Regions from separate parts of the Paracoccus sp. S4493 genome, predicted to be linked through region 1. Evidence: riboswitches for the same ligand, from Rfam matches in the RefSeq annotation. Region 1 holds a riboswitch; each other region holds the start of a gene.

Region 1 (5,310 bases):
GATTCGGGCCTGATCCGTCTCTACGAAAACGGCGTGCTGCGTCCGACGCGGACGCCGGTCTTCGACCGCGTCGTCGAGCAGGCGCGGCGGATATTCTCCTGCCAAGCCAGCCTGCTGACGATCATCGACGAGGCGAACGACCGCCAGTTCTTCAAGGCCGAGGCGGGCCTGATGCTGACCGCGGAGGAGGATCGCGTCACGTCGCTTGCCTATTCCTTCTGTCGGATCGTCGTCGCGAATTCCGCGCCGCTGGTCATCGCGGATGCCCGGATCGATCCGCGGTTCAGCGGGCATCTTGCCATCGGCAGGTTCGGCGTGGTCGCCTATCTGGGCGTGCCGGTCAAGGACGAGACGGGCAGGGCCATCGCCGCCCTCTGCGTGGCCGAAAGCAGGCCGCGGGACTGGACGTCGGCCAATGTCGAGGTGCTGCAGGCCTTTGCGGAAGGTGTCTCGACCCAGATCAAGACGATGGTCCTGTCCGAACGGATGCGGACCGCCATCGGTCAGGAACCGGGCGGCGCCTCGGCCCTGCCACAGCCGACCAGCGCGGTCCTGACCTATCACCATGCCCCCGACGGGACCGAGACGATCGACGCCGCGACCGCGGAGACGCAGCAGATCTGGGGCATCCCGGCCGCCGAATACATGGCGCGGTTCGGCGATGTCTTCGCCTTCTGCATGGTCGAGGATTACCCGCTGGCCCGCGCATCGTTCGGAAACTCTGCCGCCGGAATGATCCCATGGCACCATCGCTGGCGCATTCGTCTGCCTGACGGTCAGGTCAAGTGGCTGGAGGGGCATGGGCTTCCCGCATCCGGTCGGAACGGCGGGCTGACATGGGACTGCACGATCAACGACGCGACCCGCCTGACATCCTGACGTCCCGCGGGCCGGTCACGCTGCATCGTCGCGGGCAAGCAGATAGCAATCCATGATCCAGCCATGCGCCGCCCGGGCGGCGGCGCGCGCCACCTCGATCCGTGGTCCGGCCTCGGTCAAGGGGCCCGCCTCCAGCAGTTGTTCGGGCATGCCCAGATAGGCGCCCCACCAGATCTGCAGGCCCTTCGGGGGCAGCGTCGCAAAGGCGCAGGTGCCGTCCAGCATCACCACGACCCGGTCGGCGTCGCCGGGAAAGCCCGCGTCGCGCAGCCGCCGCCCGGTGGTGATCCGCACCTCGGATCCCAGGGCGTTCAGCGGAATGGCATGGGCCGCGCACAGGGCCTGGATCGCGGTGATTCCCGGGATCACCCGTGCGCGCCAGTCCAGACGCGCGGCAATGCGCAGGCTGCTGTCATAGAGCGACGGGTCGCCCCAGACCAGCATCGCCACCGTCCCGCCCTGCGGCAGCGCCGCCGCGACGGCCCCCGCCCAGGTTTGCGCGATGGCATCATGCCATCGGTCGACGGCCTCCAGATAGGGCAGGTTTGCATCGCGCACCGGCAGGTCGATCTCGGCCACGGCGCCGCCGGGGCGGTGGCGGTCCAGCATCGCGCGGCGCAGATGGGCCAGATCCTCCTTCCCCGCCCCCTTGCGGGGGATCACGACCAGATCGGCCTCCTGCAGGGCGCGGACGCCCTGCAGGGTCAGGTGGTCGGGATGGCCCGTGCCGGCCCCGATCAGCACCAGATCGATCATGCGTAGAGCCGGGGCGTCACCAGCCCGCTGCCGCGCAGGCCGCGCGCCGCCTTGGCGCCCGCCAGCACGGCCAGATCGACCAGCGGCTCGACCACGATGACCAGCAGATAGGCCGCGCCGAAGGACAGGACCCCCGCCGTCGCACCGGCGCCCTGACCATAGAACGCCCAGAACGCGACCCAGGCCACGATGCCCCCCTGATAGGTCGCCGACAGCGCCAGCGCCTGGCCATAGCGCAGGTCCACATAGGCCGTTCCCGGCGCGATCACCCGCCCCGCCACCGCCTGCAGCGCGAACAGCGGCACCAGCAGCGTGGTCACGTTCATCCCGTATTGCGGCAGATCGAACGGCGCGAAGAACAGTCCCTGGATCAGCAGGCCCAGGGCCAGCCCGATCGCCGCCGGCGCCGCGCCCAGGATCAGGAACAGCGTCGATCCCAGGATCAGGTGCACCTCGGACACGCCCACGGGCGCGGTGGGCAGGACCTGGAAGAACACGAAGGTCGCGGCCGTCGCCAGCGCCCCGCGCGCCGCCAGCGACGCCCCGCCCTGCGCGCGCAGGGCCTGGGCCGCCAGCCTCAGCGCGTAAAGCCCGGCCGTGGCGGCCGTGGCATAGCCCAGTATCAGCTTGGCGCCGGTGACGACGCCCTCTTCGATATGCATGTCATCCTCCTGTGGCCGTCCACCCGACGGCATGGGGTTGCCTGACATGGCCGGTTTCCTGGCTTGCGGGTCCGGGCGCGGCGTCGGCCTTCCCGGATCGCTCCAGTGGCATGGGTGACGCGCGCTCTCCGCATACAGTCGCGGGGGCGGCCGGGGCTTCGGGTGCCGCGATTGGGTCCACCCTTCCCCGTTCCCGATGAAGCCCGGCGTTTCACGCCTGACGGGCACCATTCAGACGGTCAGATAGACGGGATCGCAGGGCCTGCGTCAAGTCGCGGCCGGGGCGATCAGGTGAAAGAACGTGCCGGTCACATGCCCGCCCCCGGACATCGTCCGGTGGCTGCCGGTTTCCTCCACCGCGGCGCCGGTCGCGTCGGTCACGCGCGCCAGGGGCGCATCGGGCTGGGACAGGATCGAGGCATAGTGGAATTCATGCCCCCGCAGCGCCGTGCGACCCAGTCCCGGCAGGGCGGTCAGCGGATCGGCGCGGCGGTATCCCAGATGCATCCGGCGCTTGGCATAGCTGGTCTCCAGCCCCAGCAGCCCCAACATCGGGTGCCGTTTTCCATCGGCATCCACCAGACCGGCCCCAAGCGCCATGTATCCCCCGCATTCCCCATGCACCGGCCGCGTCGCGGCAAAGCGGTGCATGGCCGTGCGGAACCCGGCGCAGGCAGCCAGTCGGGGCGCGTGCAACTCCGGGTAGCCGCCCGGCAGCCAGCAGCAGTCGGCGCTGTCATCTGGCCCCTCATCCGCCAGCGGAGAGAAGGGCAGGATCGTGGCCCCCGCCCGCCGCCACGCCTCCAGCACATGCGGATAGACGAAGCTGAAGGCCGCATCGCGGGCCAGCGCGATCCGCCCGCCGGGGGGCGTCAGCGGTCGGGGTGCGGGCGCCTCGGGCAGGGCGCGATGGGCGGCGGCTGCGATGATCGCCTCCAGGTCGCAATGCGCCGCGATAAAATCGCCCGCATGGTCCAGGATCGCTTGCAGGCCCGCCGTCTCCTCGGCCTGGATCAGGCCCAGATGGCGCTCGGGCAGGGTGATGTTGCCCTGCCGCGGCAGGCTGCCCAGCACGCGGATGCCGGCCTGATCCATCCCCTCGCGGATCAGCCGGTCATGGCGCGGCGAGGCCACGCGGTTCAGCACCACCCCCGCAAAGGGCAGATCGGGGCGCAGCGTGGCAAAGCCCCGCGCCGTGGCCGCCGCCGATTGCGCCTGCCCGCTGACATCCAGGATCAGCACCACCGGCCAGCCCATCATCTGGGCGATCTCGGCGCTGGAGCCGATGCCGGTTTCCCCCTTCGTCGCGACCCCGTCGAACAGGCCCATCGACCCCTCGGCCAGGACCAGATCGGCGGGCGGCTGGCCGGTCGCATGGGCGATCAGCCGCCCCGGCTCCATCGCCCAGGCATCCAGGTTGAAGCTGGCCCGCCCCGAGGCCGCCAGGTGGAACCCCGGATCGATGTAATCCGGCCCCGACTTGAAGGGCTGCACCACCAGCCCGCGCCTGCGCAAGGCGGTCAACAGGCCCAGCATCAGCATCGTCTTGCCGGTCCCCGATGCGGGGGCCGAGATCATCAGGCCCGGCGTCAGGGGGCGCGTCATTCCGGAAACCTCGGAGCGTTGCCCACGGGGCGATAGCGGCGGTCGTAATCGGTGGCGTAAAGACGGCTGTCTTCGAACCCCTCGCCCGCCAGCGCGGGCCCGACCAGGATCAGCGCGGTCCGGTCGATGCCCTGCGCGTCCACGGTGGCCAGCGTCGCGCGGATCACCCGCTGGTCCGGCCAGCTGGCTCGCCAGACCACCGCCACCGGGCAGTTGGGGCCGTAATGCGGGGTCAGATCGGCCACCACCCGGTCCAGCGCGTGGATCGACAGGTGGATCGCCAGCGTCGCCCCGGTCGTGGCAAAGGCCGCCAGCGACTCGCCCTCGGGCATGGTCGAGGCGCGCCCCGGCGTGCGGGTCAGCACCACGGATTGCGCAAGGCCCGGCAGGGTCAGTTCGGTGTGCAGCGCGGCGGCGGCGGCGGCAAAGCTGGGCACGCCCGGCGTCACGTCGAAGGGGATGTCCAGCGTCCGCAACCGGCGGATCTGTTCCCCCATCGCGGACCAGACCGACAGATCGCCCGAATGCAGCCGCGCCACGTCCTGGCCCGCCGCATGGGCCGTGGCGATCTCCTCCATGATCCGGTCCAGCGACAGGGGCGCGGTGTTCACGATCCGCGCGCCGGGCGGGCAGTAGGACAACAGCGCGGCAGGCACCAGGGACCCGGCGTAGAGGCAGACAGGGCAGGCCGCGATCAGGTCGCGGCCGCGCAGGGTGATCAGGTCGGGCGCGCCGGGGCCTGCGCCGATGAAATGGACGGTCATGGAACCTCTGCGATGGCGATGGTGACGGGACCGAAGGTCCGGCGCGGATGGGTCAGGCGGCCGCCCGCCCCAATGGCGGCGGCCTCGGCCACCGATCCGGTGTCGAAGGCGGCCAGGATGCGGACGGATTGCGTGGGCGTGGCGATGCCCGCCACGGCGACCAGATGCAGCGGCAGGTCGCGCGCATGGGCCAGCGGACGCAGTTCGGGCGCGCGTTCGGGAATGGTGGCCAGCGCGTCAGCACCGCCCGCGGCCTCCAGCGCGGCCAGCAGGGCGGGCAGGGGGGTGCCGGGGCGGCAGCCTATTCCGGCGATGCGCATGTGACGCTCCATTGCACGATCGGGCGGGCGGGGGTCCAGCCGCGCATCCGGCCCAGGGGGGCGGCCTCGGCGATGTCGATGCGCAGCAGTCGGCCGCCGTGATCGGCATGCCAGCGGGTCAACAGCGATTCCGTCTCCAGCGTCACGGCATTGGCGACCAGCCGCGCGCCGGAGGGCAGGCGGGCCCACAGCGCCTCCAGCAGCGCCTGCGACGCGCCGCCGCCGACAAAGACCGCATCCGGCGTTCCGGGCGGCAGCGCCTCGGGGGCCGACCCTTCGATCACCGTGACCCGCCCGCCCAGACCGAAGGCGTCCAGATTGGCG
Region 2 (5,310 bases), on a different contig from region 1:
CGGCGGCGGTTGGTGGACAGGGCCACCTGGAACACCGGGCAGGACCAGCCGTCGAACGGACCCGCATTCCCCCCGGAAAACCCGGTCGCGTTCACGACCAGCACAGGCCCGCCCGGCAGGGCATCGGCCAGCCAGTCGCCCAGGCCCGGCGCCTTGAGCGACGGGGCAAAGACGCCCATCGCCGCGATGCCCCGCGCCCGCAACGCCCGGATCAGCGCGTCGATGGGCGCCACATCCGCCGCCGCCAGCCAGCTGCGATAGAAGGTGACCAGCGCCTGTACGGGCCGCGGATCGACCACGCCCCGGTCGGGGTCGTAGAACCCCATCGCGGGCAGGGTCTTGACCCCCGGCACGGGCGCGGCCTGCAGGCCCGATGCGATGGCCATCTGCGCCAGCGCCGCCTGCGCCGCGACCGCGCCGCCTTGGTCGCAATGCCGCCGCAGCACGCGCAGGACCGAGGGGGGAACGGTCGAGATCTCCTCCAGCCGCGGATCGTCGCGGCCGTCCGCGGGCAGCACGGCCAGCGCGATGCCACGCCTGCGCGCCAGGTCCTGGACCGATGCCAGGCCATAGGGCCAATAGGCCTCGCCGCCGATCAACCGGATCAGGATGCCGCGCGCGCCCGACAGGGTGTTCTCGACATAGGTGTCGACCGAGACCGGGTGCCGCAGTGCCACCAGGTTGCACAGCCGCGTGGGCGGAAGCCCCCCCGCCGCGCGCCGCCAGCCTTCCGCAAAGGCCCCCAGGTCGCTGTCCGAAAAGGACAGGACCACCAGATCGCCGGGCGTCTGCCCGGGATCATAGGGGGCGTCGGACTGTTCAAGCCCGACCTGTTCGCGGAAGATGACATGCATCAGGCGGGGACACCCTCCAGCACGGCGCGGATCGCGTCCGGGTTCACGTCGTCGTGCTCCGCGATCACCACCAGGCGCGACCGACGCGGGGTCTGGCCCCAGGGGCGGTCGTACTGATGGCGCACCCGCGCGCCCACGGCCTGCAACAGAAGGCGCATGGGCTTGCCCGCGACGGCGACATGGCCCTTGACGCGCAGCACGTTCTGCTCGGCGGCCAGACGGGCGATGCGGGCGGCCAGATCGGCCGGGTCGGTAATCTCGGGCAGGTCGATGACGACGGTGTCGAAATCCTCATGCTCGTGGTCGTCGGCGCCGTCATGATGGCTGGGGCGGGCGTCCAGGTCGTCCTCGGCGGCCTTGCCCAGACCCAGGATCAGGCGCGGATCGACCGCGCCCTCGGTCACGGTCAGGATGGGCAGGGGGCGGGGCAACTCGGCCTCGATCGCGGCGCGGGCGGCGGCGACGCCTTCCGGTCCGGCCAGATCGGCCTTGGTCAGCAGGATCACGTCGGCGCAGGCGATCTGATCCTCGAAGACCTCGGACAGGGGCGTCTCGTGGTCCAGGCCGGGGTCGGCGGCGCGCTGCGCGTCCACCGCCGCCACGTCCGGGGCAAAGCGGCCGGCCGCCACGGCCTCGGCGTCGGCCAGGGCGATCACGCCGTCCACGGTGATGCGCGAGCGGATGGCGGGCCAGTCGAAGGCCTTGAGCAGGGGCTTGGGCAGCGCCAGCCCGGACGTCTCGATCAGGATGTGGTCCGGGCGGGCGGGAAGCGCCATCAGCGCCTCCAGCGTGGGGATGAAGTCGTCGGCGACGGTGCAGCAGATGCAGCCGTTCGACAGCTCGACGATATTCTCGGCCGGGCAGGCGGCGTCGGCGCAACCCTTGAGGATGTCTCCATCGACACCCATCGTGCCGAATTCGTTCACGATCACCGCAAGGCGCAGCCCCTGGGGGTTGGCCATCAGATGGCGCACCAGGGTCGTCTTGCCCGACCCCAGAAAGCCGGTGATCACGGTGACGGGGGTCTTGATAAGGTCGATCATGGTCACTCCTGCGACAGGGTATGCGGGGGGATGCGGGCAAGGCTCTGCTTGCGGAAGACGGCGGGGCGTTCGCGCCACGGCACGATGCCGTCGGCGGTCCCGGCATAGGCGCGCGCGCCCGACAGGATGTCGGCGGCGTCGTCCAGCGTCAGGCGGCCATAGACATAGGACCACTTGCCCGGCGCGGACAGCGCGACGGAACAGCCCTGCGAACAGGCGGAAAGGCATTCGACGGGGCGGATCTCGACACCGTCTGGGGCGGTGCGGGACAGAAGGTCGTGCAGCCGGGCGCCAAGGCGCGGCGCGTCCGGGCCAAGGGCATCCGTCCTTGCGGCATCGGTCCCTGCGGCATCGGGAACCGGGTCGGGCACGGTGCCGCGACAGGTGGTGCAGACATGCAGAACGGCGCGCATCGCGGCCCCTTCCTTGTTGCGGCAAGGGGCGTCCGAGAGGAGGCGGCACGGGGCATCCGGCCATCACCTGCCGGTCGCGAAACACCCCGTTCGCCCGTCATCGTCAGGTGCTGGCAGGTCTCCCGGCTTGCGGATTCAGGGGCGGATGCCCCGACGGTCGTCCCACCTTCCCAGCCCCAATCGGGGCCAGTGGATCGGGCGACCTCTCCGGTCACGGTCGCGGGGGCGGCTGCGCTTGGGGTCGCGGGTCTGGTGACCCGGGGCCTTGTCGCATTCCCTCTTCGCCTGTCATAGACAGGAACCAACACGCCCTCACCCAAACCCCCGCACCCGCCGTTTGTCAACCGCAAGGAGCGACCCGATGACGCAGACCGACCCGATTTCCGCCGAGGACCAGGACCGCCACGCCGCCAAGATGGCCAGGAAAAAGGCCGCCCGCGACCGCATGATGGAGACCAAGACCGGCGAAAAGGGCCTGATCATCGTCCATACCGGGCCGGGCAAGGGCAAGTCGTCATCGGGGTTCGGCATGATCATGCGCTCCATCGCGCACGGGATGCCCTGCGCCGTTGTGCAGTTCATCAAGGGCGCGTGGGACACGGGCGAACGCACGCTGCTGACCACGCATTTCACCGACATCTGCCAGTTCCACGCCATGGGCGAGGGCTTTACCTGGGAGACGCAGGACAAGTCCCGCGACATCGCCATGGCGCAGGCCGGATGGGCACGTGCGCAGGACCTGATCCGTGACCCGGCCATCCGCATGGTCCTGTTGGACGAGATCAACATCGCGCTGCGCTATGGTTATCTGGACGCGGCCGATGTGGTGGCCTTTCTGCAGGCGGAAAAGCCCGCCATGACCCATGTGGTGCTGACCGGGCGCGGCGCCCCCGACGCGCTGATCGAGGCCGCCGACCTGGTGACCGAGATGACCCAGATCAAGCATCCGTTCCGGTCTGGGATCAAGGCGCAGGCCGGGGTCGAATACTGACACCCGCCGGTTGGCGGTCAAAAAACCTCACGCGGCGGTGAACCCTCGGGGGGAGTCACGGGTTCCCTCTGGTATATCCCAATCGCCGGAGCCCGCCTGACGTGACCCCACCCCCGCTTGCCCCCGATGCCGCCCTGTTCCTGGATTTCGACGGCTGCCTGGTCGACATCGCCCCCCGGCCCGATGCGGTCGTTGTCACGCAGGCGCTGCGCGACCGGCTGGCGGCGCTGTACCGGCGGCAGGGGGGTGCGGTGGCGCTGATCTCGGGGCGCGACGTGGCCGACCTGCGCGGACATGTGGACGGGTTCGAGGGCATCGTGGCGGGCAGCCACGGCGCCGAACTGTCGCTGTGCCCCGGCCGCATCCAGACCCTGCACCGGGTCGATTTCGACGCGGGCCCCCTTCATGCCGCGGCCCATGCCGCCGCCGCGCCCCATCCCGCCCTGCTGGTTGAGGAAAAGCCCCACGGCGTCGCACTGCATTATCGGGACGCCCCCGATCTGCGCACCTTTGTCGAGGGGGTGATGCAGGATCTGGCCGACCGGAACCCGCATCTGGTGCTGCAGCCCGCCAAGATGGCGGTCGAGCTGCGCCCCGGTGGCGTCGGCAAGGACAGCGCGCTGGCGCATCTGATGACGCTTGAGCCCTTCGCCGGGCGCGTGCCGGTCTTTGCGGGCGACGATACCACCGACGAACCCGCCATGGCCGAGGCGCAGGCCCGCGGCGGCTTTGCCATCAAGATCGGCGACGGTCCCACCGCCGCGCATCACCGATTGTCCGACCCTGCCGCGCTGGCCGCCTGGCTTGACGCATCGCTGAACTGAGGAATGCCCATGTCCACCGAACCGCGCCTGATCGTCGTCTCGAACCGCCTGCCGCTGGGGGACGACCCCTCGGGGGGGCTGGTGGTGGCGCTGGAGGATGCGCTGCGCAGTTCCGGCGGGGTGTGGGTGGGTTTCTCGGGCGAGGTGACGGACGATCCCGCGCCCGACCTGCAGGACCATCCGGGCGCGGCGTTCCAGCGGCTGTCCTTTGACCTGACCCCGCAAGAGCATGACGAATACTATCTGGGCTATTCCAACTCCATCCTGTGGCCGCTGTGTCATGGGCGCCCCAACCTGATGCGCATCAGGCCCGAATACCTGGATGGATATGCACGGGTGAACCAGCGCATCGCGCGGATGCTGCTGCCGGTCCTGCGCCCCGATGACCGGATCTGGGTGCAGGATTATCACCTGTTCCCGCTGGCCGCCGAACTGCGCGCCCTGGGGGTGGAAAACCCGATCGGCCATTTCCTGCACATTCCGTTTCCGGGTCCGGCCGATTGCGCGGCCCTGCCCAACCCCGCGCAGCTGTTCGATTGGCTGTCCCATTACGATCTGCTGGGGTTCCAGGCCGAACGCGACCTTGGCGCCTTTGCCGAAAGCGCGCGCCAGCTGGCGGACGGCGATCAGGTCGCGCCGGACCGCTTCCGGCTGTCGGGACGCATGGTCCGCACGCAGGTCTTTCCGATCGGCATCGACGCCGCGGCCTTCATCACCGAGGCGGCAGACGCCCCCGACAGCGACCGCATGCGCCTGCTGACCGGGGCCAAGATGATGATCGGCGTCGACCGGCTGGATTATTCCAAGGGCATCCCGCAGCGGTTCCGGGCCTATCAGCTGCTGCTGGAAAAGATCCCCGACCTGCACGAGAAGATCTCGTTCCTGCAGATCGCGCCCCCGACGCGCGGCGAGGTTGAGGCCTATCAGGACATCCGTGAGGAGACCGAACACTTGGCCGGACGCATCAACGGCCAGTTCGCGACGTTGAACTGGACGCCGATCCGGTTCATCCATCGGCCGTTCCCGCGTCCCGTGCTGGCGGGGCTGTACCGGCAGGCGCGCATCGGGTTGGTCACGCCGCTGGCCGACGGGATGAACCTGGTCGCCAAGGAATACGTCGCCGCCCAGAACCCCGACGATCCGGGCGTGCTGATCCTGTCGCGCTTTGCCGGGGCCGCAGAGACC
Region 3 (5,310 bases), on a different contig from region 1:
GTGACGACCTGCCGCCCCGGCGTGATGGCGCGCAGGACGGGATGGTCCATCACCTCCTCGGCGCGCGAGGCGCGGGGCTGAAGCTGGCCGGTCACGATCAGGTCGGGATCGGCCATCACCAGATCCTCCAGCGGCACGAAGCCTCCCTGCGACAGGCCCAGTTCCGTCGCAACGTTCGTCAGGCCCGCCGCCGCCAGGATCGCCCCGGCCAGGCTGTCCTGACCCGCGCTGTAGCCGTTCGCCCCATACAGCGCCGCCCGACGGTCGGGGCGCGGGTCCGCCTGCAGTGCCGCCAGGTCGCGGTCGAACTGCGCCACGATCCGGTCGGCGCGGTCCCGTCGGCCCAGCACGTCGCCCATCAGGCGCAGGTTGGTGCGGATGCTGTCCAGGTCCGTCCCCATGTCGAAGGTCGCTACGCGCAGGCCCAGCCTGTCCAGCATGTCCAGCGTCGCCGGAGAGGAATAGGTGCCCGCCAGCACCAGATCGGGCTGCAGGGCCAGGATATCCTCGGCCTGGCCGCGGTTGGTGGGATAGGCCTCGGCCTCGCGCGCCATGGCCGAAGAGACCGGGTCCTGCGCCAGATAGCTGACCGAGGCCAATTGTCCCGGCGCCGCCACCAGTATCGCCAGCTGATCGGTGCACAGGTTGATCGACACCACCCGCACGGGCGCATCGGCCCATGCGGGGGCGGCCATCAGCGCCAGCCCGATCAGCCCGCGGATCACCAGCGCGCCTGCAGGCCGATGGTGCCGGTCCGCCACTGGTTCGCAAAGCCCCAGACATCCGAATAGTCGCGGTCGAACAGGTTCACCACCCGCGCCGTTGCCCGCACGTTCGGCGTCAGGTCATAGCCCGCGGCAAGGTTGACCACGGTATAGGACGGCAGTTCGCGCGTCTCGAACCCGCCCCAGAACTGGGTGTCGAAGGTGCCCGCCACATGGCGCAGATCGCCCGTGACCGACCCGCGCCCGTCCAGGACCGACAGTGTCGCGCTCAGGCCGGCCTCGTGCCGGGGGCGACGGGTCTTGACGCTGCCATCGGGATTTTCCGCGTCCAGATAGGTATAGCTGGCCCCCAGGGTCAGACTGTCTGTCGCCAGAATGCGGGCCGCGACCTCGACCCCTTGGCGGGGGCTTTCGCCGGACTGGTTGCGATAGGAATAGAACGCCACGCCATCCTCAATGCCGACAAGATAGTCGGTGATCTCGTCCTCCAGCGTCTCGTTGAAATAGGTGACGTCGATGGTCCCGCGACCGTCCGGCAGCTGCGCCTCGACCCCCAGGTCAAAGCCGCTGTTCTTTTCCGGGCGCAGGTCGGGATTGCCCTGATAGACGGTGCCGAAGAAGCCGGCATCGGCATACAGCTCGAAATAGGACGGGTTCACCAGCCCCGTCCCGGCGGATGCGTGCAGGCGGAACGGACGGTCGGGCATCTGCCAAGACAGGCCCAGGTTCCAGCTGGTGAAATCGGCAAAGACGCGGTTCGCGTCGTGGCGCAGCCCGGCCTGGACATCCAGTCCGCTGGCCAGCATCGCGCGGTATTCCAGCGCGACCGACGACATCTCCCGGGACTGCCCCGGCGCAGTCGAGTTGCTGTCGCGCTGATGTTCCGCCAAGAGGTTCAGCAGCTGCGAGGCATCGGCGGCCGACCCGTCCAACCCCAGGCTGGCGCGGTATTTCAGCTTTTCGGTCTGGCCGCGCCGGAACGGGCTGTTGTCCTGGCTCTGCCGGGTGATGCTGTGCTGATAGTCCAGGCGCTGGACCAGGCGGCCGTCCAACGCGGTATGTTCCGCCCAGACCCCGCCCTGAAACTCGTCGCGGCGGCCGAACAGGTCGGCATCGACCAGATAGCTTTCGGCATCGGTCGCGGCAAAGTTCTCGGCGTCAAAGCCGTAATCCTCGGTGGACTGGCGCAGCGCCACCCCAAGGCGCAAATCGTCGGTGGCCAGGACGTCGCCGGACAGGACGGCGGTCTTGCGGTTGATCCCGTCCTTGCCGCCGCCATCGCCCGACTAGTCATAGCCCAGATCGTCGCGCGCCGACAGCGACAGCCGCAGCCCGCCCCGCTCCCCGCGACGGCTGACATGGACCGACGCCGCCCCGCCGTTCCCGGCCTCGACCGAGCCGCCATAGGACAGGCCCTGGGGCGCGTCGCGCGTGATGATGTTGATCACCCCCGCCGACGCGTTCGATCCATAGAACACCGATTGCGGCCCGCGCAGCACCTCGATCCGGTCGATGTCGGTGGTCTCCAGCCCGGTCAGCACGTATTCGTCCTCGCCCCCCGCCGCCTCGATGCCGTCGATCAGGATCAGGGTGTGGTTCGCCTCGGCGCCGCGGATGCGGACCTGTGCGATGCTGGCGCCGCTGCCGCTGACCGACACGCCGGGTAGCGCGCGCAGGGCGTCCTGGACGGTGGCGATGCCGCGATCCTCGATCTCGGTCGCGGTCAGGACGGTGTGGGCGCGGGCATAGCCGTCCTGGGCCACGGGCGTGATGCCGGCGGTCAGCACGATCTCGTCCAGCAGGATGGGTTCCCCTGGTGCCGCACCTTGCGCGGCGGCGGTCACGGGAAGGGCGACAAGCGTCGCCAGAAGACAGATCGGACGGCGCATCGGCACGGACCTTTCAAGGCAGGCACGGCCTGCGGCAAACAGAAATGTCCGGCACACGGACCCGGTGGGTCGCGGCAGGACGGTGACTGTCACCACTGCGGATCAGCCGCTTTCCTGGCACGCCCCGCGCCGGAAATGGGTGAGTGCTGCGGCAGGTCTCCTGGCTTGCGGGTCGATGCCTTGGCCGGCCTTCCCGGATCGCTCCAGTGGCATGATCGGCCATCGCTCTCCGCTTACAGTTGCGGGGGCAGCCCCGGATTGGCACCGGCGTTCCCTTTTGATCCGGCATGCAGGCCGGAACCGTAGCGGCGCCCTTGTGGCGCAGAGGCCCCGGAGCTGTCAACGGGATTCGCCCACCCGTTCCACGCCCGGCAAAAGGCGGTCACCGCCCGCCCCGGCCCGATCCCAGACCGGCCGAAATCCGTTCCGCCGCGGTGGCGACCATGCCGCCGATGCGGTCGACGGCGGCATCGGTCATGCGGTTCGTGGGGCCCGACACCGACACCCCGGCCACCGCCTCGCCATAGCTGTTAACGATGGAGGCCGCGACACAGCGCATCCCCAAGGTGCGCTCCTCGTCGTCAAAGGCAAAGCCGCGATGGCGGATCAGGGCGATGTCTGCCTGCAGCGCGTCCGCGTCGGCGATGGTCTTGTCCGTAAACCGGGTGAAGGTCGCGTCGCGCAGGAACACCGCCAGCCGCGTCTGATCGAACGCCGCCAGCAGCGCCTTGCCGATTCCCGATGCGTGCAGCGGAGACCGGGTGCCGGGCGGGAAAAACGCGCGGATCGTCTGATGCGTCTCGCCCTGGCTGACAAACAGCACGTCGCCGTCGCGTTCGATGCCCAGGTTGGCCGTCTCTCCGGTCAGGGCCATCAGGTCGCGCATCACTGCACGGCTGCGTTCGACGATGTTGGTGCGGCGCAGGAAGGCCGAACCAAGGCGGAACGCCTCGGGGCCGATGAACCACTCCTGCCGGTCGGGATTGTTCTCGACATAGCGACGGTGTTCCAGGGTGGCCAGGACGCGGTGCATGGTGGCGGGCGACTGGTCCAGATGCGTGGACAGCCCGGTCAGGGTGATCCCCTCATGTGCGGCCAGGGCCTCCAGCACGTCCAGCCCGCGGTCCAGGGCCTGGATGCTGGCGGCGGGCTGATCAGCCTTGCCACCTTTTGGCCGTCCCCGCTTGCGCACCGGCTGCTGCATCGGAATCACGCCCCTTCCGTCTGTAACACCACAAAAAAATAATTTCATGAAAGCCGTTTTCCGGCAATGAAAAAATCACGCGCCCATGATTTCGCTGCGAAACCTGCATTAAACCAGATTTCCGAAAAACGATTTCAAAAAAATTTACTGGTTTGCGGACCCGTGCTACACCTTGTCGCATCAAGGAGAAGCCGACCGTGAGCACCCAGAACCCGATCTTCATTCCCGGCCCGACGAACATCCCCGAGGTGCTTCGCAAGGCCGTCGACATGCCCACAATCGACCATCGCAGCCCGATGTTCGGAAAGATCCTGCATCCCGCGCTGGAGGGGGTCAAAAAGGTCCTGAAATCGACGCAGGCGCAGGTCTTCGTGTTCCCCTCCACCGGCACCGGCGGGTGGGAGACGGCGATCACCAACACGCTGTCGGCGGGCGACGCGGTTCTGGCCACGCGCAACGGCATGTTCAGCCACCGCTGGATCGATATGTGCCAGCGGCACGGCCTGGACGTCCAGGTCGTGGACCAGTCCTGGGGCGAAGGCATCCCCACCGACCGGTTCGAGGAGATCCTGACCGCCGACACGGCCCATCGCATCAAGGCGGTCCTGGCCACGCATAACGAAACCGCCACCGGCGTCCGGTCGGACATCGCCGCGGTCCGCCGCGCGCTGGACCGGGCGGGCCATCCCGCGATGCTGTTCGTGGACGGGGTCAGCTCCATCGCCTGTTATGACTTCCGGATGGACGAATGGGGCGTCGATGTCGCCGTTACCGGGTCGCAGAAGGGCTTCATGCTGCCCCCCGGCCTGGCGATCGTCGGCTTTTCGCCCAAGGCGATGACCGCGGTCGAGGGCGCGGGCCTGCCGCGCACCTTCTTCGACATCCGCGACATGGCGCGGGGCTATGCCGCGAACGGCTTTCCCTATACGCCGCCCGTCGGCCTGCTGAACGGGCTGAAGGTTGCCACCGACATGCTGCTGGACGAGGGGCTGGAGAACGTCTTTGCCCGCCATCACCGCATCGCCGAAGGCGTCCGCCAGGCCGTCGCGGCATGGGGCATGACCCTGTGCGCCGCGCGACCCGCGCTGTATTCCGACAGCGTCAGCGCGATCCGCACGCCGGACGGGTTCGACGCCAACCGCATCGTCAGCCATGCGCTGAACACCTATGGCGTGGCCTTCGGCACGGGCTTGGGCGATGTCGCGGGCAAGGTCTTCCGCATCGGGCATCTGGGGATGCTGACCGACGTGATGGCCCTGTCGGGGCTGGCCACGGCAGAGATGGTGATGGTCGATCTGGGCCTGCCCATCACCCTGGGCTCCGGCGTCGCCGCCGCCCAAGCGCATTACCGGCACAGCGCGGGCCAGGCCTGCAGGCAGGCTGCGTGATGGACGCGATCCCGACCCTGGACGACATGCTGGCGGCCCGCGACCGCATCCGCCCGCATGTCCACGTCACCCCCGTCCTGACCAGCCGGATGCTGGACGAGCTG
Region 4 (5,310 bases), on a different contig from region 1:
CAGCGGCCGGCCATCCAAGGCAACCTGGCCGTCGTCGGGGCGGACCAGCCCGGCCAGCATCCGCAGCAGCGTGGACTTGCCCGACCCGTTCGGGCCGATCAGGCCCAGCATCTCTGCGGGACGGATGTCCAGGGTGACGCCGGCCACCAGGGGGCGCCCGCGCACGCGGCGGGTCAGATCACGCGCGGTCAGCATCATGACGCGGACCGCCCGCGGATCAGGATCGCCGCAAAGGCCGGCGCGCCGACCAGCGCGGTCACGACGCCGATGGGCAGGGTCTGGCCGGGCACCAGCATCCGCGCGATCACGTCCGCGGCGATCAGGAAGACCATGCCGATCAGCGCCGACACCGGCACCAGCCGCGCGTGGCGCGTGCCCACCAGGAACCGTGCCGCATGCGGGACGACCAGTCCGACAAAGCCGATCGCACCGGTGACCGACACCATGACCGCCGTGGCCATGGCGGTCGCAAGGATCAACACGGCCTGGACGCGCCGGACCGGCACGCCGAGGGACGCCGCCGATTCCGTGCCGAAGGCAAAGGCGTCCAGCGCGCGGATGTGCCATGCGGCTGCGCCAAGGACGGTCACGGCGGCGACCACCGACAGGCCGACATCGTTCCACCGGACGCCCGACAGGTTGCCCAGCAGCCAGAACATGATGCCGCGCGCCTGTTCCGCGCTGGCCGACCGCGCGATGATGAAGCTGGTCAGGGCGTTGAACAGCTGCGACCCGGCGATGCCTGCCAGCACGATCTGCGCGGCACCCCGCGCCCCCGGACCGCCGCCCGACAGGCGCGCCAACCCCACCACCAACGCAAAGGCCGCGATCGCGCCCAGCATCGCGCCCGCCGACATCGGCACGAACCCCGCGCCGATCCCCGCCACCGCGACCGTCACGGCCCCCGTAGACGCCCCCGCCGAGATGCCCAGCAGATAGGGGTCGGCCAGTGCGTTGCGCAACAGCGTCTGCAGGACCAGACCCGAGATCGCCAGCCCCGCCCCGCAGGCCCCTGCCACCAGCGCGCGCGGCAGGCGATAAGCCCAGACGATACCCTGATCGATCGGGTCCAGCGGATAGCCCGCACCCAGCATCTGGTTGGCCAGCGCCTGCCAGACGGTCGAGAGGGGGATCGGCGTTTCTCCCAGGGCGGTGCCGGCCAGGGGGGCCGCCACGATCAGCAGCGACACCCACAGCCAGACCGGGGCCAAGGGGCGGCGGGCGGTCGGCACCCCGACATCGGCGGTCATTCGGACAGCCCGTCCATGCCCGCCGCCAAGGCCTCCAGCCCGTCGATCATGCGGATGCCGGGATGCAGCGCCTCGGCGTCCAGGATGACGATACGATCCCGGCGTACGGCGGTCATCCGGCGCGTGACCGGGTCCGTCTTCAGAAAGCGCAGCTTTGCCTCGACATCGTCGGCGGGAAAGCGGCGGCGGTCCATGCGCGCGATCACCAGCACCGAGGGGTCGGCACGGGCGATCGTCTCCCACCCCACGGCGGGCCATTCCTCGTCCGAGGTCACGACATTGCGCAGGCCAAGGCGGTCCATCATCCAGGCCGGGACGCCCATCCCGCCCGCCATGTAGGGGTCCAGCGCCAGATCGGCCGAGGAGAACCAGACCGCCGCGGACGCATCCGGCAGGTCCATCGCCCGCGCGCGCTCCACGACCGCCGCCTCTCGGGCCTGCAGGTCGGCGATCAGCGCACGGCCCGCGTCCTGCGCGTCCATGACCCGCGCGATCTGGTCGATGCCGTCCCACAGCGTCGCGATGTCGAAGGGCGCAAGGCGGGTGCCGTCGGCGCCCACGCTGTTGTCCTTGCCTTGGCAGTCCGTGGGCATGACATAGGCCGGAATGCCCAGATCGGCGAACTGTCGGCGCGTGCCGACCGCCCCTTGGTCCCCGATCATCCAGGCGAACATCGTCGGCACGAAGCCGGGGCGCCGGTTCACCACCGATTCAAAACTGGGCGTGTCGTCGCTGATGCGGTCCACCGTGGCGTCATCCTCCGCAAAGGCGGGCAGCACCGGGGTGAACCACAGCGCGGTCCCGGCCATCCGGTCCGCCTGGCCCAGCGCATACAGGATCTCGGTCGTGGACTGGCCGATCGACACGACGTTGTCGGGACGCGCGGGGATGGTCACCCGGTGCCCGCAATTGTCGATCACCAGCGGATAGTCGGTCGGCGCGGCAAGGGCCGCCTGGCCCAGGCCCAGCGCCACCGCGGTCGTCAGGAAGATTCTGGTCGTCATGGTCGTCCTTCATGAAACGAAGGACGGGGCTGAAAAAGGCGCAGCGGCGTCACCGGGGTCCCACCCGCCTTCGCGGTCGCGTCGGACGAAGGCCGTGGATCGGCGCATGCGGTCTTTCTCCGGGGCACCCCGCCCGGGTTGGTTCAAGTCATGATGGCAGGTCTCCTGACTTGCGGATCGCGGCCTTCCCCGCCTTCCCGGCGCAGGGGGCGCCAGTGGCATCATGGGGTCGGCTACCGCTTACAGTTGCGGGGGCAGTCGCGGATTCGGCGCCTGATGGCTACACCTCACCACGTTCCCTTTTCACCCTGCCGGGGCCTTGGCCGGCACGGGAACCATCACGGACGGAAATGCCGCCGGGTGGGGACAAAGTCAACCGCCGCGGCAAGCAGCCCGCAGCCGACCCGGCCACCACGGCCGACGCACTGCGACACCTACGGCTTATGCCAGCCTGACCCCGGCGACCGGTGCGCCGCAGGTCGAACGCGCGGGCGCCCTGCGAAGGAAGTAGTTGGTCGCAGTCCTTCCTGCCCAGCATGGATGAAGGGCGTCAGACCGCCGGGCGATGGGGCGCCTGACACCGCAGGGCTTCAAACCTGGCCGGGCCTCTTTTGCCACAGGTGGCGAAGGTCCAGCCGGGGATAGTCCCGCTCGATCTGACTGCCCCAGAACAGGCCTGCGATCGGGGCGTCGGGATGGTCGGGATCAAGGCCATAGTCGATCTGGGCGATGCGTTCGGCCGGCATGTGCAGGGTGTAACGCAGGAACAGGAACTGCTCCAGCCAGGCGTCATGGTCCTTGTTCGTGAACAGGTCCGGGCGGGGGACGGGTTTGGGGTCGTGCATGGTGGGTCAGCCTTGGGTGACGGATCCCGATTGTCCGTCAATCCGCCTGCCGGTGCAACATTCCCGTCCCCGAACGAAAAGGGGGCACGCCGCATCCGGCATGCCCCCCCAATCCACGGTAGGCGATCAGTAGATCGCCAGGGCCGGGAACAGGATCAGCAGGCCCACCGCCAGGATCTGCAGCCCGATGAAGGGCAGCAGGGCGCGGAAGATCTCTCCCAGCGAGATGTCCGGCGGGGTCACCGACTTCAGGTAGAAGGCGGCGGGCCCGAAGGGCGGCGACAGGAAGCTGACCTGCATGTTCATCGCGAACAGCACGCCGAACCAGACGGGGTCGTATCCCAGGCTGACAATGATCGGCACGAAGATCGGCATTGTCAGCAGCGCGATGCCGACCCAGTCCAGGAACATGCCCAGCACGAACAGGATCGCCATCATGAACAGGATGATGATCGTCGGGTTGTCGCTGATGCCGGTTATCAGTTCCGACACGAAGTTGATGCCGCCCATCAGGTTGAAGACGCCCACCAGGGCGGATGCGCCGATGCCGATCCAGACGATCATGCCGACCGTCTGCAGCGTCTGCATGGCCGCGCCGCGCAGCAGGCCCCAGGTAAATTCGCCGCGGATCACGGTCGAGATCAGCACGCCCGCCACGCCCACGGCGCTGGCCTCGGTCACGGATGCGATGCCGCCATAGATGGAGCCCAGCACCATAATCACGACCAGGATCGGCAGGAACAGGCCCTTGAGCAGGCGCAGCTTTTCGTCCCGCGGGACGCGGGCGGTGACGGCCGGGGGCACGTCGCCCGGCGTCAGCCAGGCACGGATCAGTACATAGGCCACATAGAGCAGCGCCAGCATGAAGCCCGGCACGAAGGCGGCCGTGAACAGGTCGCCGATCGAGACGTTCGCGGTCAGGCCATAGATAATCAGCACGATCGAGGGCGGCACCATGGTCCCCAGGCTGCCGCCCGCGCAGACGACCCCGATGGCCAGCTTGCGGTCATAGCCCTGGGCCAGCATCTGGGGCAGCGCGATCAGGCCCAGCAGCACGACCTCTCCGCCGATGATGCCGGACATGGCGGCCAGGATGACGGCCACGAAGATCGTCTGGACCGCCACGCCGCCGCGGATGCGGCCGCCGACCAGGCGCATCGCCTCGAACAGGTCGCGGGCGATGCCGCTGCGGTCCAGGATCGCGGCCATCAGCACGAACATCGGCACCGACACGAAGACGAAGCTGGACACGAAGGTATAGACGCGGCTGGTGATCAGCGGCACCACGTTCGGGCCGAACCATCCCAGCGCGAAGATCAGCGTGACCAGCAGCGTGACGAAGGCCAGCGGGATGCCCGTCAGCAGCAAAAGCAGCAGCAGCGCGAACAGAAGGCCCGTCCCGGCCTCGATCCCCAGGGATTGCAGCGAACCGAAGATCTCCATCAGCGGGCTCCCTTGTGCCCGCGGGCATAGTTGACGGTCAGGATGGCGAATTGCAGGGCCATGATCGCCAGCGCCACCATCAGCAGCACCTTGAGCACGCCCGGATAGGCCGGGTTCCAGGCCGAACCCGAGGTCTCGAGGTGAAAGCTGCCGTCGGGGCGCCAGGCGGACCGCTTGACCATCTGCCAGGCCGCCCAGGCGAAGGCGCCCGAGGACAGGCCGCAGATCGCCGAGATGAGGATGTCGGCCACGCGCCGCGCGGCGGGCGGCAGCAGGTCATAGACCAGGACGACCCGGATGTGCCGGTCGCGCGCGGTGCACAGCAAGCCCCCGTAGACGAACGAGATCGCGCACAGGAACACCGTCGTCTCGTGCGCCCAGTTCGTCGGGCGGCCGAACACGTAACGCAGCACGACCTCCTGGATCAGGATCAGCATGGCGACCACCAGACCCAGGGCCGGGATGATCGCCAGACGGTCGATCACGCGACCCAGGCGCCCCGACTGGGGCACGGCCTCGTGTTCCTCGCGCGGAATGGCTTCGGATGCGTCCATCATGTCCTCCTCCCTGGAAGGGACCGGGCGCGAACGCCCGATCCTGCGGCGCTTACTGCACCAGGTCCTTTTCGGTCAGGTACGCAGTCAGCGCGTCATAGACCTGCTGCGCCGCGGGCGACTGTCCGGCGACCTTTTCCCATTCGCCCATCGCGATGCCGCGGAACTTGGTGCGCTCTTCGTCGGACCAGTCGTGGACGGTGATCGTCCCGCC

Evidence for each region. Region 1 has a riboswitch for cobalamin ahead of TW83_RS09830 (energy-coupling factor ABC transporter permease). Riboswitches for the same ligand answer to the same signal wherever they lie in the genome.
Region 2: another riboswitch for cobalamin. It lies ahead of TW83_RS04490 (DUF1636 domain-containing protein); the one in region 1 lies ahead of TW83_RS09830 (energy-coupling factor ABC transporter permease).
Region 3: another riboswitch for cobalamin. It lies ahead of TW83_RS22100 (TonB-dependent receptor plug domain-containing protein); the one in region 1 lies ahead of TW83_RS09830 (energy-coupling factor ABC transporter permease).
Region 4: another riboswitch for cobalamin. It lies ahead of TW83_RS09695 (ABC transporter substrate-binding protein); the one in region 1 lies ahead of TW83_RS09830 (energy-coupling factor ABC transporter permease).

The regions. Positions count from the first base shown of each region.
Region 1 is NZ_JXYF01000055.1:17,695-23,004, forward strand. Features, by position in the region: gene TW83_RS19350 (GAF domain-containing protein) at 1-879, shown strand, start outside; gene cobF (precorrin-6A synthase (deacetylating)) at 895-1,635, opposite strand; gene TW83_RS09830 (energy-coupling factor ABC transporter permease) at 1,632-2,297, opposite strand; cobalamin riboswitch at 2,328-2,544, opposite strand; gene TW83_RS09835 (cobyrinate a,c-diamide synthase) at 2,565-3,902, opposite strand; gene cobM (precorrin-4 C(11)-methyltransferase) at 3,899-4,666, opposite strand; gene TW83_RS09845 (cobalamin biosynthesis protein) at 4,663-4,986, opposite strand; partial or broken gene cbiT (precorrin-6Y C5,15-methyltransferase (decarboxylating) subunit CbiT) at 4,968-5,310, opposite strand, start outside.
Region 2 is NZ_JXYF01000021.1:33,064-38,373, reverse strand. Features, by position in the region: gene cobN (cobaltochelatase subunit CobN) at 1-854, opposite strand, end outside; gene cobW (cobalamin biosynthesis protein CobW) at 854-1,897, opposite strand; gene TW83_RS04490 (DUF1636 domain-containing protein) at 1,900-2,310, opposite strand; cobalamin riboswitch at 2,405-2,631, opposite strand; gene cobO (cob(I)yrinic acid a,c-diamide adenosyltransferase) at 2,672-3,301, shown strand; gene otsB (trehalose-phosphatase) at 3,403-4,125, shown strand; gene TW83_RS04475 (trehalose-6-phosphate synthase) at 4,135-5,310, shown strand, end outside.
Region 3 is NZ_JXYF01000123.1:22,214-27,523, reverse strand. Features, by position in the region: gene TW83_RS14530 (ABC transporter substrate-binding protein) at 1-725, opposite strand, end outside; gene TW83_RS22105 (TonB-dependent receptor) at 722-1,933, opposite strand; gene TW83_RS22100 (TonB-dependent receptor plug domain-containing protein) at 2,012-2,614, opposite strand; cobalamin riboswitch at 2,747-2,934, opposite strand; gene bhcR (HTH-type transcriptional regulator BhcR) at 2,997-3,818, opposite strand; gene bhcA (L-aspartate--glyoxylate aminotransferase BhcA) at 4,016-5,206, shown strand; gene bhcB (beta-hydroxyaspartate dehydratase BhcB) at 5,206-5,310, shown strand, end outside.
Region 4 is NZ_JXYF01000053.1:15,217-20,526, reverse strand. Features, by position in the region: gene TW83_RS09705 (ABC transporter ATP-binding protein) at 1-198, opposite strand, end outside; gene TW83_RS09700 (iron ABC transporter permease) at 195-1,250, opposite strand; gene TW83_RS09695 (ABC transporter substrate-binding protein) at 1,247-2,254, opposite strand; cobalamin riboswitch at 2,392-2,609, opposite strand; gene TW83_RS09690 (hypothetical protein) at 2,845-3,099, opposite strand; gene TW83_RS09685 (TRAP transporter large permease subunit) at 3,226-4,542, opposite strand; gene TW83_RS09680 (TRAP transporter small permease subunit) at 4,542-5,096, opposite strand; gene TW83_RS09675 (TRAP transporter substrate-binding protein) at 5,149-5,310, opposite strand, start outside.